One region of the Blastochloris tepida genome, then DNA from elsewhere that is predicted to be linked to it. Evidence: riboswitches for the same ligand, from Rfam matches in the RefSeq annotation. Region 1 holds a riboswitch; the other holds the start of a gene.
What was found. Region 1 has a riboswitch for thiamine pyrophosphate ahead of thiC (phosphomethylpyrimidine synthase ThiC). Riboswitches for the same ligand answer to the same signal wherever they lie in the genome.
Positions count from the first base shown of each region.

Region 2: another riboswitch for thiamine pyrophosphate. It lies ahead of thiS (sulfur carrier protein ThiS); the one in region 1 lies ahead of thiC (phosphomethylpyrimidine synthase ThiC).

Region 1 covers NZ_AP018907.1:106,616-114,196, forward strand. Annotated here, with positions in the region: gene BLTE_RS00450 (carbamoyltransferase C-terminal domain-containing protein) at 1-1,166, shown strand, start outside; gene BLTE_RS00455 (hypothetical protein) at 1,231-1,719, opposite strand; TPP riboswitch at 1,986-2,092, shown strand; gene thiC (phosphomethylpyrimidine synthase ThiC) at 2,250-4,088, shown strand; gene pdxY (pyridoxal kinase PdxY) at 4,305-5,168, shown strand; gene BLTE_RS00470 (NUDIX hydrolase) at 5,165-5,866, shown strand; gene BLTE_RS00475 (patatin-like phospholipase family protein) at 5,870-7,243, opposite strand; gene BLTE_RS00480 (hypothetical protein) at 7,302-7,581, opposite strand, start outside.
Region 2 covers NZ_AP018907.1:2,023,844-2,031,424, forward strand. Annotated here, with positions in the region: gene pdhA (pyruvate dehydrogenase (acetyl-transferring) E1 component subunit alpha) at 1-93, opposite strand, end outside; gene BLTE_RS09310 (FtsB family cell division protein) at 371-721, opposite strand; gene BLTE_RS09315 (hypothetical protein) at 914-1,279, shown strand; gene kdsA (3-deoxy-8-phosphooctulonate synthase) at 1,276-2,115, shown strand; gene BLTE_RS09325 (MFS transporter) at 2,132-3,313, shown strand; TPP riboswitch at 3,364-3,460, shown strand; gene thiS (sulfur carrier protein ThiS) at 3,512-3,724, shown strand; gene thiG (thiazole synthase) at 3,789-4,556, shown strand; gene BLTE_RS09340 (thiamine phosphate synthase) at 4,677-5,315, shown strand; gene BLTE_RS09345 (IS110 family RNA-guided transposase) at 5,405-6,373, opposite strand; gene queF (preQ(1) synthase) at 6,664-7,113, opposite strand; gene eno (phosphopyruvate hydratase) at 7,243-7,581, shown strand, end outside.

The sequences.
Region 1 (7,581 bases):
GCGACGGCCTGAAGCTGCTCGGCTATGAGGGCGCGCGCTCCTCGATCGGCCAGCTCTATCTGGAGGTGACGGCCGCGCTGGGCTTCAAGCCGCTGCGCCACGAGGGCAAGGTGCTGGGGCTCGCCGCCTGGGGCAAGCCGGTGTTCGCGCCGGAGCTGCGCGCCAACTACACCGTCGACGCGCTGGGGCGCACCCACGGCAAGATGCGCCTGAAGGATCTGCGCCGCCGCGTCCAGGAGATGGTGAAGAGCGCGCCGCGCGAGGACGTCGCCGCCTCGGTGCAGACGGTGCTGGAAGAGGTGGTGCTGGAGGCAGTCGGCAACATCCTGAAAGCCCACCCGGCCAAGGCGCTGGGTCTGGCGGGCGGCGTGTTCGCCAACGTCAAGCTCAACCAGCGCCTCGCCGAGCGCTTTCCCTTTAAGGAGCTGTTCATCTATCCGGCGATGTCGGACGCCGGCATCGCCGCCGGCGGCGTGCTGGAGTTCCTGCTCCAGCGCGACGGCCTGCCGGCCTGGCTCGGCCACCGCTATCGCTTCGACACCCTCTATTTCGGCCGCAACTTCGATGCGGAGGCCGAGGACGCCTTTTTCGCCGCCGGCGCCTTGGCCGAGCATGTCGGGGATCCGGCCGCCGAGGCGGCCCGGCGCATCGCCGAGGGCGCCATCGTCGGCACCTTCCTGGGTGCGATGGAGTACGGACCGCGGGCGCTGGGTGCCCGGTCGATCATGGCGCGGGCCACCGACCGCTCGATCAACGACACGCTGAACAAGCGGCTCGACCGCACCGAGTTCATGCCGTTCGCGCCGGTGGTGCGGGTCGAGCGCTATGGAGAGGTGTTCGATCTGCCGGCAAGCCTCGTCTACCCGGCCAATTTCATGACCACCACCTGCGACGTGAAGCCCGGCTGGCGCGACAAGGTGCCGGCCATCACCCATGTCGACGGCACCGCCCGGCCGCAGCTGATCAGCCGCAGCCAGAACCAGGTCTATTGGGACATCCTCGACGAATACGAGAAGATCACCGGCCTGCCGGTGCTGATCAACACCTCGTTCAACGTCCACGAGGAGCCGATCATCAACGCGCCCTCTGAATGCGTGCGCGCGCTGAAGGACCGGCGCGTCGATTTCGTCGTCACCAGGAACGCGATCTGGAGCCATCCGGGCTGATCGGGCGGCACAGACGGAAATGGCCGGGCTCGAGGCCCGGCCATCGTGACGGCGTTGCTTCTGCTCAGTCGATCTTCTTGATGGAGTCAACGATCGTCTTCAGCGCGGCGGCGTTGGCCTTCTCGCCGTCCGGCGAGCCCCAATAGGTGACGATCACCGCCGTGGTCGGGCTGGCGACGATGACGCCGATGCTGACCTCGGTGGCCTCGTCGTCCTCGTCCTTGCCGCTGTACTCGACGAAGATCGCGTCCATGCCGCCGATCTTGCCTTCGCCCCGCGTCTCGGTCTTTTCGTCGATACGCACGCCCTCGCTGATCAGATAGGCCACCGCCTGGGTGACCGCGTCCTCAAGCTTGGCGATGCTGACGACCTCGGCGGCGATGTAGATCTCCTCGTCCTTGGAGGTCGACTCCACCCCCTTGTCGATTTCCGAGGATTCCCAGTCGTCTGGCAGGGCGATGGAGAACACCGGCGGTGTGCCGAGGCGGAAGGTGGCGGCCTCGGCCGTGGCGGCGAACGCCAGCGAGGCGATGACGGCGAGAATCAACCGCATTTGAAGTCCTCTATTGAAGAGGTGGTCAACGTGGCATGCGACACGATCCGCCGCCAGTGTAGTTTCGGCTCATATTGAATCAAACCTAAAGCATCCGGCTTCTGTATTTGCCGGCTTCTGTCGCTGCAGCGTTTTGCCTGCCGGCGCGCGCTCTTGCTAAAGACATTCTTGCCCTCGGCGGGAGGCACGGGCTTGACGCACGTCCCGCGTACCGGTTTGCCGCAGCCCGCGCCGCTTGACGCCGGCCCGGCCTTTCCCCAAAGTCTCGCCGTCCGAAGGGGGGCCCCGTGCGGGGCTGAGATCGGGAGCGCCCGACCACCCTTTGAACCTGAACCGGTTCGTACCGGCGGAGGGATGCGGACGTCGCGGGCCAGGACGAGTCGTTTCGCCAGGGGCCAGCGCCTTTCAATCGTCTCCCCCGTACGCACCCCGTCTCGTCATGCGGCGGAATCCGCCGCGCGGCGGGTGGTGTCGTCCGCCAGTCCGGGCGCCGGTTCAGCGGGGGAAACGACAAGCAAACAAGGCGCCCGATGACCATTCACACCAAGCCCGAACCCGAGAAGCCCGCCTTCGCCGTCACCACCGGCCCGCTTGCCGGCTCGCGCAAGGTCCACGATTCCGGCCGGCGCTTCCCGGACCTTCGGGTGCCGGGCCGGGCCATCGAGGTCGAGGGCGAGCCGGTGGTGCGGGTCTACGATCCCTCGGGCCCCTACACGGATGCCACTGCGACCATCGACATTTCGGCCGGCCTGCCGCGCCACCGCGGGCCTTGGGTTCGGGCCCGCGGCGACGTCGAGGAGGTCGATGCCACCGTCATTCCGCCGCTCGGCCAGGGCGGCGCGGTGCCGCCGTTCCCGATCAAGCATCGCCCATTGCGCGGAAAGCCGGGACGGACGCCGACCCAGCTTGCCTATGCGCGGGCCGGCATCATCACGCCGGAGATGGAATACGTCGCCATCCGCGAGAACCTCGGTCGCACCGAGGCCGCGAAGGCGCGCGACGGCGAGGATTTCGGCGCCGCGATCCCCGACCTCGTGACGCCGGAGTTCGTGCGCGACGAGGTGGCGCGGGGGCGTGCGATCATTCCGGCCAACATCAACCACGCCGAGCTGGAGCCGGCGATCATCGGCCGCAACTTCCTCACCAAGATCAACGCCAATATCGGCAATTCGGCGGTGCTGTCGTCGGTGGCCGACGAGGTCGATAAATTGGTGTGGGCGATCCGCTGGGGCGCCGATACGGTGATGGACCTCTCGACGGGCCGCGACATCCACAACATCCGCGAGTGGATCGTGCGCAACTCGCCGGTGCCGATCGGCACCGTGCCGCTCTATCAGGCGCTGGAGAAGGTGGGCGGCGTCGCCGAGGATCTCACCTGGGAGATCTATCGCGACACTCTGATCGAGCAGTGCGAGCAGGGCGTCGACTATTTCACCGTCCATGCCGGGGTGCGGCTGGCCTATATTCCGCTCACCGCGAACCGTGTCACCGGCATCGTGTCGCGCGGCGGCTCGATCATGGCCAAGTGGTGCCTCGCCCATCACACCGAGAGCTTCCTCTACACGCGCTTCCGCGACATCTGCGAAATCCTCGCCGCCTACGACGTGGCGTTCTCGCTCGGCGACGGCCTGCGCCCCGGCTCGATCGCCGACGCCAACGACCGCGCCCAGTTCGCCGAGCTTGAGACGCTTGGCGAACTCACCAAGATCGCCTGGGAGCACGGCGTGCAGGTGATGATCGAGGGCCCCGGCCACGTGCCGATGCACAAGATCAAGGTCAATGTCGAAAAGCAGCTTCAGCTGTGCGGCGAGGCGCCGTTCTATACGCTCGGCCCGCTCGTCACCGACATCGCGCCGGGCTACGACCACATCACGAGCGCGATCGGCGCCGCCATGATCGGCTGGTTCGGCACGGCGATGCTCTGCTACGTCACGCCGAAAGAGCACCTGGGGCTCCCCGACCGCAACGACGTGAAGACCGGCGTCATCACCTACAAGATCGCCGCCCACGCCGCCGATCTCGCCAAGGGTCACCCCGGCGCCCAGGCGCAGGACGACGCGATCTCCAGGGCGCGGTTCGAGTTCCGCTGGCATGACCAGTTCAACCTCGCGCTCGACACCGACACCGCGCGCAGTTTCCACGACGAGACGCTGCCCAAGGAGGCGCACAAGACGGCGCATTTCTGCTCGATGTGCGGGCCGAAATTCTGCTCGATGAAGATCAGCCAGGAAATTCGCGCGTCTGCGGCGGCGCAGCCGTCGGACGCCGTGGCCGCGGGCATGGCGGAGATGTCGGAGAAGTTCAAGGCGCTCGGCAGCCAAGTCTATGTCGAGATCGACGAGGTGGCGGCGGCCGGCAAACGTCCTTAGCGCGCTGCCCGATCTGACGGGATCAGATCGGGTGGCGCTCTAACTCTCTGAGTTGTCGCATTCTCTTCCGCAAAACCGGTTCCCACTTTTGCGGAGAATGCTTTAGTATCTCTGCCGCCAGCTGGGAGATGCGCTCTCCCCGTCCCCTCGCGGGATAGAGAAAGCAAGAAGGAAGGCGGGGCCGGTCACGCCGGCTCGAACGCCCACGTGTCCATCATGAATTTCCTGTCGATCCAATCCCACGTTGCCTATGGCCACGTCGGCAACGCCTCGGCCGTGTTTCCGCTACAGCGGCTCGGCGTCGAGGTGTGGCCGATCCACACCGTGCAGTTCTCCAACCACACCGGCTATGGCGCCTGGACCGGCCGGGTGTTCGACGGCGCGATGATCCGCGAGGTGATCGACGGCATCGAGGCGCGTGGCGTGCTGCCGGCGTGCGATGGCGTGCTGTCCGGCTATATGGGCGGCGCCGACATCGGCGAGGCGATCCTCGACGCCGCTGCACGCGTGCGGGCCGCCAACCCGGCCGCGCATTATTGCTGCGACCCGGTGATCGGCGATGTCGGCCGCGGCGTGTTCGTGCGGCCGGGCATTCCCGACTTCATCCGCGACCGCGCGGTGCCGGCGGCCGACGTGGTGACGCCCAACCAGTTCGAGCTGGACTTTCTCGCCGGGCACGCCACGCCGACACTGGCCGCCGCGCTCGATGCGGTGGAGGCCGTCCACCGGCTCGGCCCCAAGGTGATCCTGGTCACCAGCCTGATCACCGACGACACGCCCGCCGACGCCATCGACCTTCTGGCCTCCGACATCCTGGGCACGTGGCGGCTGCGCACGCCGCGACTCGATCTGTCGGTCAATGGCGCGGGCGATGCCATCGCCGCGCTGTTCTTCCTGCACTGGAAGCGCACCGGCTCGGCGCGCGAGGCGCTGGTGCGGGCGGCCTCCTCCACCTGGGGCCTGCTCAGGCGCACGTTCGAGGCCGGCTCGCGCGAGATCCTCACCGTCGCGGCGCAGGACGAGTTCGTGACGCCAAGCCGGGTGTTCGAGGCCGTCATGGTCGGGCGGCCGCAGCCGTGAGCGCGCCGGTCGTCCGCCGCATCGCCTCCGCCGAGTTCGCGGTGGTGGCGGCGGATTGGCCGATGGCCCGCGCGCGGCGGTCCGAGATCGATGCCCATTTTGCGCGGCTGAAGCGCGACCGGCCGAAGCTGTGGAACGGCAAGGTGCTGGTCGCACGCGATGTCGAGCTGGTGGGCGACCGCCTGACCGGCCATGCCTTCGAGACCGACTTCGCGTCCTTCCAATGGTGGCTAGGTACCGGCTTTCCCGATCCCGCCATCCGCAACATCTTCGGCATGGCGGTGGTGCGCGGCGCCGACGGCGGCTTCCTGCTGGGGGTGATGGGCGGCCACACCGCCAATGCCGGCAGCGTCTATTTTCCGTCCGGCACGCCCGATCCCGGCGACATTTCGGGTGGCCGGCTCGATCTTGCCGGTTCGGTGGTGCGGGAGCTGAAGGAGGAGACCGGGCTGGAGGCTGCGGCCTTCGTTGCCGAGCCCGGCTGGACCGTGGTGCTCGACGGGCCGCGTGTCGCGCTGATGCGCACCTTCTTGGCCGACGAGGCGAGCGGGCTCCTGGTTGCGCGGGCGCGGGCCTTCATTGCCGCCGATCCCGGCGCCGAGCTGGCCGACGTTATCGCCGTCCACGGGATCGACGACTTGCCGCCGGTGGCGCCGGCCTTCGTGCGGGCCTTTCTTGAATCGCGCCTCGCGGACTGAAGGTCAGCGCCCGAGGAGACTGCCGCGCAGCACGGGGTGGGCGCGGGTGGCCTCGATGCCGGCTTTCACCACCAGTTCGACCTGCTCCGGCTCCAGCCGCAGTCGGGTCGGCACCGCATTGAGCGTGGCGGTGAGGCTGCCGAGCTGGTCGAAGGAAACCTGGGCGAGATCAAACGAAACGTCGTTGCAGCGCCAGCCGGGGCCGGCGCCAAGCCGCTTCGCCTCGGCGGGCGACAGGCCGCAGCGCCATTTGCGGGTCGACGTCTCCCATTGGTTCATGGTCAGGCGGAAAGCGTCGAACGAAGAGATCGCCGCCGCATCGATGGCAGTGTCGGTGACCGCGCCGAGCAGCTCCTGGCCCGAGGGTCCCTCGGGCGAGAGCGTCCAATTGCCGGCCGGTCCGCGGCCGGCATTGACGACGATGAACACGAGGCGGCGCAGCTGGACGGCGCGCTCGGCATTGAGCGGCGCGTAGGGCCGGTCGCCGATCTCGCGGGCAATGACGAGGCCGGCCAGACCGAAATTGTCGACGAGTCCGCCATCGGCCAGCTTGACGTAACGGATCTGGCCGGGATCGCGATAGCGGATCAGCGCCTGGGCGAAGGCGCGGGCCTGACCGCCGGAACTCGGGTTCTTCAGCACCCGGTCGACCCACGGCGGCAGCGGCGCGCGGCAGGAATCGGGGAAGGTCTTGAGCACGATCGGCGCAAAGGCGACCGGCACCGCGGCGGACGCGGCCACCGCCTGGGACACCGGGTAGGAGGTGACGTCGCTGCACAGCGCGGCGAAGGTCGACGGCGTGAAGTGGAACGGCGTGCGGTTGAACAGGTCGGAGGCGTTGATCCACACCATCGGCCGGTTCTTGCCGTGGAGGTCGGCCAAAGTGGCGCCGTGGAACAGCTGGCGGTCGAGCCAGGCCGGCAGGCGCGAGGCGTCGTTGACGCCGCCCTCGATGCCGCGCACCAGATTGGCGAGGCTGATCCTTGTGTCGAGGCTTTCCTCGGCGTTCTGGAGCAGGAAGCGCTCGCGGAAGTCGTTCATCGCCGCCCGGCCCTTCAGGCCGAAATAGGCGGCGGCGACCGAGCCGCCCGACACGCCCGAGATGAACACCACCCGGTCGAGATAGCTGCCGCCCTCGCGCGAGGGCATGGTGTCGAGCGCGGTCAGCACGCCGTGGGCGAAGGCGGCGGCGCGGGTGCCGCCGCCCGAGAAGGACAGCGCAACGGCGACGTCGCCGGTCATTTTTGGCGGCGAGCTCGCATCCTGCGTCGGCGACGCGGGGTCGATCGGCTGGTTGATCGGCAGGTTGAAGACCGTTCCGCATCCGGCGACGAAGACGCCGAGCAGTGCGGCCAGGGTCAGGCGGCGTCCCGTCATATGTCTGGTCCGTTGCTGGCGGTTGGGGGAGTGCGGCCGGCGTGGCGGCGGCGTGGTCTCAGGACCGTCCGGCGAGGTCGCGGCTGCGAACCATGCTCTCGCCCTGGGACACCGGATAGCCGAAGCGGCGCTTGGTGGCGTTCATCAGCGCGATCGCCTCGTAGCTGCGCGCCGCCTGACAGGCGGCGACGGCCGGGCGCAGATCGTTGATCACCCTGTCGTAGACCGGCTTGTTGACGTGCCCCGTGCGCAGGTCATTGTCCATCACCGCCTTGTAGGCGGACAGCTCGGCGCCGCACGGCTGACCGTTGGGAATGTCGAGCGCCGCCACCTTGGCG
Region 2 (7,581 bases), 1.9 Mb from region 1:
CTCCACCGTTTCGGCCGGCTCCGCAGCGCCCGGCCTGGTGGCGCTCCGCCGGGCCGCCGAAGCGCCCGCGCCGCTCTCCTTGGCGACAGCCATGCACGTCTCCCAATCGTGGCGTTTCCCGAATGTGAATTGGCTGAAGTTATAGTCCATTTTGCGCCGGAACCAAGCTTCGCACACTGCCGCACCCGGCCGGGATTTTCGAATTTCTCCAGATAGATGGGGGCAAGGTTCGGCGACCTATACTTTTGGCGCGGGCGTCTCGCGCCGCGATCGCCCCGCCTGTTGCGCAATCGATTGGGCGTGCACCGGCAAAGCCTTGCCGCGGCCGGGTAAAGCCGCGCGGCGGACCCGGTTCTTGATGGGCCTTGGTTCAGGGCGCGGCGGTGCGCGGCGTGGCCGTCTGGGCCGCCCAGCGCTTCATCAGCACCAGATCGTTCGGGTGCGCCCAATTGAGCAGGGCGCGGGCGCGCTCATCCAGCATGTCGGGATCGAGCGACTGCGGGCGCAGCAGCGCCACCTTGCGCTCCATCGCCGCGCGCTCGGCGCGCACCTCGGCGAGGTCGTCGCGCAGCCGCGCCATCTCGATCTCGAAGCCGCGCTTGGCCTGCAGGCCATGGTCGCCGGTCCAGCCATGGAAGGCGAAATAGGCGATGCCCGCCGCTGTCACGCTGTACAGCAGCAGGGTCGAGAGGATGCGGCGAACGAGGGGGCGAACGACCATGCCGGGACGATCGCACGGCTCCGGTTGACTCCTCGTTAACGAAGTTAAAAACGAGTCGGGAGCTGGCCGGGCTCGCCACCCGGGGCAGCGATAGCGCAGCGCGTTTCGGCGGCCTGTTCATGATGCAGGCCTTTCCTTCGGCGGGCGGCGCGCCATACCGGCCCTGTCGGCGGGCAGAATGCGGGGACAGGATTGCGGATCGTCAAAATTCTCGTGCTCGGGCTCTTCGCGCTCACCGGCGTGGTGATCGCGGTCGCCATGTGGCGCGGCGAGTGCCTGGGCGGCGTGGTCGCCGACAGCGAGGCGGCGTGCATCGACGCCGGACTCGCGCCCGGCGTCTGCCGCATGGCGTTTCTGCGCACCGACGACGTGGCGCGCGGCTCCGGTCCCCTCTACAACGAACGCACCCCGTGCGAAGACCGCTACCCGGTCTGTATCGAGGCGCGCCCGGCAACCGGCTGGGTGCCTCGGCCGGCCGGGTTCTGCGTCGTCCCCGACCGCGCGGGCGGGGTCGGGCGGCTGACTGCGGTCTACCGCGTACGGGAGGGCGGACGATGACGTCACCGAAATCTGTGGTCGAGGCCGGCAGCGTCCGGTTCGGCAATCATCTGCCGCTGGCCGCCATCGCCGGCCCCTGCGCCATGGAAAGCCGCGCGCACGCGCTGGAGGTGGCCTTCGCGCTGAAGGACATCGCCGGCCGACTGAACCTGCCTCTGGTGTTCAAGACCTCGTTCGACAAGGCCAACCGCACCAGCGCCAGCGGCGCCCGCGGCATCGGCATGGCGGCGGCGCTCCCGGTGTTCGCCGAAATCAAGGAGGCGACCGGCCTGCCGGTGGTAACCGACGTGCACGACGCCTCCCAATGCGCGCCAGTGGCCGAGGTCGTTGATATTCTTCAGATCCCCGCCTTCCTGTGCCGGCAGACCGATCTCCTGCTGGCCGCGGCGGCCACCGGCAAGGTGGTCAATGTCAAGAAGGGCCAGTTCCTGGCGCCGTGGGACATGGCCAATGTCGTGGCCAAGGTTACGAACGCGGGTAACGGTAATGTCCTGGTCACCGAGCGGGGCTCCTCGTTCGGCTACAATACGCTGGTCAGCGACATGCGGGCGCTGCCGATCCTGGCCGAGACCGGGGCGCCGGTGATCTTCGACGCCACCCACTCGGTACAGCAGCCGGGCGGACGCGGCACCGCCTCGGGCGGCCAGCGCGAGTTCGTGCCGGTGCTGGCGCGCGCCGCCGTCGCCGTCGGTGTTGCCGGCGTGTTCATCGAGACCCACCCCGACCCCGACCGCGCCTTCTCGGATGGGCCCAACATGGTGCCGCTGGCCGAGTTCGAGGCGCTTCTCGCCGAGCTGATGGCCTTCGACGCCCTGGCCAAAAGGCGCGCCGCGTAATCCTTATCCGGTTCCGATGCCCCCTTCCCCCGCGCCGAGCGCGTTCCCCACGCGCCTGATCGTCATTCTCGGCCTCGCCGGCTTCGCCAGCGCCTTCACCATGCGGGCGACCGACCCGGTGGTGCCGATCCTCGCCGACGTGTTCGGCCAGACGGTCGCCACCGTGGCGCTGCTGTCGACCGCCTATGGCATCACCTACGCCCTCGGCCAGCCGATCCTCGGGCCGATCGGCGACGCGCTCGGCAAGGCGCGCATGATCAGCATCGCCACGGCGGCGCTGGCGGTGGCGCTGGGGCTATCGGTGTTCGCACCGGATTTCGAAAGCCTGCTCGGCCTGCGGTTGCTGACCGGCCTGGTGGCCGGCGGCATCATTCCGCTGTCGATGGCGGCGATCGGCGACCGGGTGGAGATGGCAAGCCGCCCGATTGCGCTCGGCCGCTTCATCTCGGCGGTGATCCTGGGCCAGATGGTCGGCGGCGCCAGTGCCGGCATGGTGGCCGAGCAGTTCGGCTGGCGGGCGGTGTTCGGCTCGGCCTGCGTGGTTGCCGCCGTCGCGGCGGTGCTGGTCAGCCTGATGCTGCGCCCGCGCCAGGGGGTGACGCGGGAGCGGCCGAACCTCGCCACCATCCTCGCCAACTACCGCCTCGTGCTGAGCAATCCGCGGGCGCTGACGCTGTTCGCCTGCGTGGCGCTGGAAGGCGCCTCGATGTTCGGCGGCTTCCCGTTCATCGCAGACTTCCTGATCAGCCACGGCGGCGGCGGGCCGACCGAGGCCGGGCTCCTGATCGGCGGCTTCGGGGTCGGCGGCATCGTGTTCAGCGTCATTGTTGGCCTGCTGATCCGCCGTCTGCGCCCGACGACGATGATCCGCATCGGCGGCATCGGCATGGCCTTGATGCTGCTGGTGCTGGTGCTGCCCAAGCCGTGGTTCGTCGACATCGCCACCATGGTGGTGTGCGGCTGCCTGTTCTACTTCATGCACAACATGTTCCAGACCCAGGCGACCGAGCTTGCGCCGACCGCGCGCGGGCTGGCCGTGTCGCTGTTCGCGGCCGCCTTCTTCGTTGGCAATGCGCTGGGCCCGGTGCTGTTCGGCCTCACCCGCACCGCGTTCGGCTATCCGGCGGCCTTCCTTACCTCCGGCATCGGGCTGCTGGTGCTGGCGGCGGTGGCCCCGAAGGTCGTGCCGAAGAAATGATGGCGGTGCTGGCGGCGGGTGCTTGCGGACGGCAGCCGGATCGCCGATGTTGAGTGCGCCTGGGGTGCCGCGCCGATGCGCGGCTGAGATCACACCCATCGAACCTGTCTGGGTCATGCCAGCGAAGGGAGGCGCCGATGCTATCACCGCACGCCCCGTTTGCACGTCATCCCCGGTCAGGTCCGCCGGAGACCTGTCATGCCTGAGCCGACCATCCGTCTGAACGGTGCCGAGACGCCGCTGCGCGCCGCGACGCTTGCCGCACTGATCGCCGAGCACGCGCCCTCCGCCGATGGGCGGGGCGTGGCGGCGGCCGTCAATGGCGCGGTGGTGCGGCGGGCCGAGTGGGCAAATGTAACGCTGGCGCCGGGCGACGCCGTCGAGATCGTGCTGGCCCGCCAGGGCGGCTGACCAGCGCTCAGAGCCTCCCCAAACGACTGCACCGCAAGAACAATATCCAAGGAAGAACAACGACATGTCCGACACGTTGACGATCGCCGGCCGCGCCTTCACCTCGCGGCTGTTCCTCGGCACCGGCAAGTATCCCAACAACGAGACGCTGCTTGAAGCGCTCAAGGCCAGCGGCACCGAGATGGTGACGCTGGCGATCCGCCGCATGAACCTTGCCGGCGAGGACGCGCCGCTGATCGAGAAGCTCTCCGGCTATCATTTCCTGCCCAACACCGCCGGCTGCTACACGGTCGAGGAAGCGGTGCTGACCGCCGAGCTGGCGCGCGAGGCGCTCGACACCAACTGGATCAAGCTGGAGGTGATCGGCGACAAGGACCTGCTCTATCCGGACGTCGAGGGCACGGTCGCCGCCACCCGCATCCTGGTCGACAAGGGCTTCGTGGTGCTGCCCTACTGCAACGAAGACCCGGTGACCTGCCGCAAGCTGGCGGATGCCGGCGCGGTGGCGGTGATGCCGCTCGGCTCGCCGATCGGCTCCGGCCACGGCATCAAGAACCCGGCGCTGATCGAGGTGATCTGCGCCCGCTCGCCGGTGCCGGTGATCCTGGATGCCGGGCTCGGCACCGCCTCGGACGCCGCCCAGGCGCTGGAGCTCGGCTGCGCCGCGGTGCTGCTCAACACCGCCGTCGCCAAAGCCGCCGATCCGGTGAAAATGGCTATGGCCATGAAGGCGGCGGTCGAAGGCGGGCGGCTTGCCCGGCTCGCCGGCCGGATTCCGCGGCAGTTCCAGGCCAATCCGTCGAGCCCGACCGTGGGCCTGGTCGGGACGTGATGGGGCGGATTTCGACCTCTCCACCGGTCATGGTCGGGGTGGCCCCGGCCATCCCGATCGATCGCGGTGTTCGGGTCGGGATCGCCGGGACAAGCCCGGCGATGACGGGGTGGCGGTGACATGCCGCTGCCCGCCCCGCCGCTGCTGCTGATCACCGACCGCCGGCAAGCCGCCCGGCCGCTCGACGCGGTGCTGGCGGCGGCGCTCAAAGCCGGCTGCCGCTGGGCCAGCTTGCGCGAAAAGGACTTGCCGGACGCCGAGCAGGTGGCGCTGGCGCTGCGTCTGAAGCCCGTAGCCCGCCGCTTCGGCGCCGTGCTCACCCTGCACGGTACGCCGGAACTGGCGAAGGCGGCCGGGCTCGATGGCGTCCACCTGCCCGATGGCGCCGATGCCGCCCACGCCCGCGCCGTGCTGGGGCCAAGCGCGCTGATCGGCGTCTCGCAGCACCGGCCGGGACCGGCCGACCGGGCGGCCGATTATGTCATCGCCGCGCCGGTGTTCCTCACCGCCAGCAAGCCGGGCTATGGCCCGGCGCTGGGCCTCGATGGCCTCGCCGCCATGGTCGCCGAAGCCGGCCGGCCGGTGGTGGCACTGGGCGGCATCGCGTCGCAGCAGGTGCCTGACTGCCTGAAGGCCGGCGCCGCCGGCATTGCGGTGATGGGCGGGGTGATGCGGGCGGACGACCCGGGCGCGGAGGTCGCGGCATTGCTCGCATCCATGAGATGTCCCGCCGGCATCTCCACCGAACGGCCTGCGTGATTTTCGCGCACCATCTCGTTCTGCGCGGGGAAGGATCGTGAAATCCAGCCTGTCGTCCCGGGCAAGGGCCGAAGGCCCGCGAGCAACTGTCATGCGGTTTTGGGGTCTCGCCAGGGTTTGTTGTCTCGAATCATGGCGTTGAGGATGGTCAGGAGCTTTCTGGCGATGGCGATGAGGGCGACCTTGGCGGGTTTTCCGCGGGCTTTGAGGTCGGCGTAGAGCTGTTTGGCCCACGGGTTCCAGTGGATGGCGGCGAAGGCGGCGAGATAGCAGGCGCGCTTGAGCGCGCGGCGTCCGGCCTCGATATGGGCCGGCCGCCGCGCTTTGCCGCTGTCGTTGCGATAGGGTGCGCAGCCGCCGATGGCACCGGCTTGGCGGGGGCTGAACTGGCCGAGTTCGGGAGCTTCTGCGAGCAGGACGCGGGCCGTCTTGTTGGCGATCCCCGGCACCGAGGTGATGATCTTGGCCTTGGCGTCCATCGCCGGATCGGCGGCGATCAACGCCTCGATGGCCTGTTCGGCCGCGGCGACGGTCTCGCGCAGGGCGGCGATTTCGGCATCGAGCCGGGCGGTGATGGCCGCCAGGGTGGGGTGGGCCTTGCGGTTCTCGAGGCGGCGGATGTCGGCCTCGGCGCGGGTGATTTCGCGCACCCAGGCGGTCAGGTCGCTCTGCGCTTGCGAGGGCTCCGGGAACGGCCGGCAGGGGTGATGCAGCATGAAGGCGCGGATGATGCGGGCGTCGAGCGGATCGCTCTTGGCGCGCTGGCCGCAGGCCTTGGCGAACTGGCGGCAGCGCCAGCTGTCGACCTGCAGCACGGTGAGGCCGGCCTCGCGCAGCACCGCGACCGCCAGGCGTTCATAGCCGCCGGTCGGCTCCAGGCCGGCGGTGGTGAGCCCGGCCTTCACCAGGCGCCTGGCCAAGCGCTGGAGAGCCGCGGGGGTGTTATCGACGCGCTCGACCTTGGTGTCGTCGAAGGCGATGTCGAGCCAGTCCTTGGAGACATCGATGCCCACAAGGTGGGTGGCAAACGGCGTCGGGTGTGGCAGCATGGCAAGCATCCCAGGCTTGGAAGCGGGGTCAAAAGCCCCGTGCAACTGTTCGGGTTGGCTTGGGACGGACGGCCGCTTCTGCTCGCGACGGCCTCGAAGGCTCACCCGGGATACGGCGTGCCGCCCGCACCGGCTCGGGGTGGCCACCCCGAGCCGGTGCACCCATCAAAGCACAGTTCGCCGTTCCAACCCGGGATCGTGCGGAGAAAGAGGAGCCTTGTTCTGATTGCGGCCCCGGGTCTTCGCGGAGTGCTTCGCATCCGCTCCGCCCGGGGCGACGAGACATCCGACGCGAAATGTCACCGCCCGCGATAGGGCGGCATGCCCTGGTCGGGGATGAACAGGCCCGCCGGGGGCGCCGCCGTCTGCCAGAAGATGTCGATCGGCATGCCGCCGCGCGGGAACCAGTAGCCGCCGATGCGCAGCCAGCGCGGTTCCAGGAGCCCCACCAGCCGCTTGCCCACCGCGATGGTGCAATCCTCGTGGAAGGCGCCGTGATTGCGGAAGCTCGCCAGATAGAGCTTCAGCGACTTCGACTCGACCAGCCAGTCGCCAGGCACATAGTCGATCACCAGCAGCGCGAAATCCGGCTGGCCGGTCACCGGGCACAGCGAGGTGAATTCCGGGCAGGTGAAGCGGGCGACGTAATTGGTATCGGAGTGAGGGTTCGGCACGCGCTCCAGCAGCGCCCGGTCGGGCGAGGCGGGCAAGGGAACGTGACGGCCGAGCTGGAGAGATTCATCTGTCATGATTTTCTCCTATCGAACCGTGGCTCCCGACGGAAGCGCGGGTTCCCCAGGCTGGTGCGATCCTGTATGAGCGGGCCAGCCCCTCCGTGTTTCCGATTACATCGTCCCATTCAGACAGGCAGGCGTTCCATGACCGCGATCGTCGACATTATCGCCCGTGAGATCCTCGACAGCCGGGGCAATCCGACCGTGGAGGTGGACGTGCGGCTGGAGGACGGCTCGTTCGGCCGCGCCGCCGTGCCGTCCGGCGCCTCGACCGGCGCCCATGAGGCGGTCGAACTGCGCGACGGCGACAAGAGCCGCTATCTCGGAAAGGGCGTCCGCAAGGCGGTGGATGCCGTCAACAACGAGATCTACGACGCCGTGGGCGGCCTGGATGCCGAGGATCAGGTCAAGATCGACGAGATCATGATCGCGCTCGACGGCACGCCCAACAAGTCGCGGCTCGGCGCCAACGCCATCCTCGGC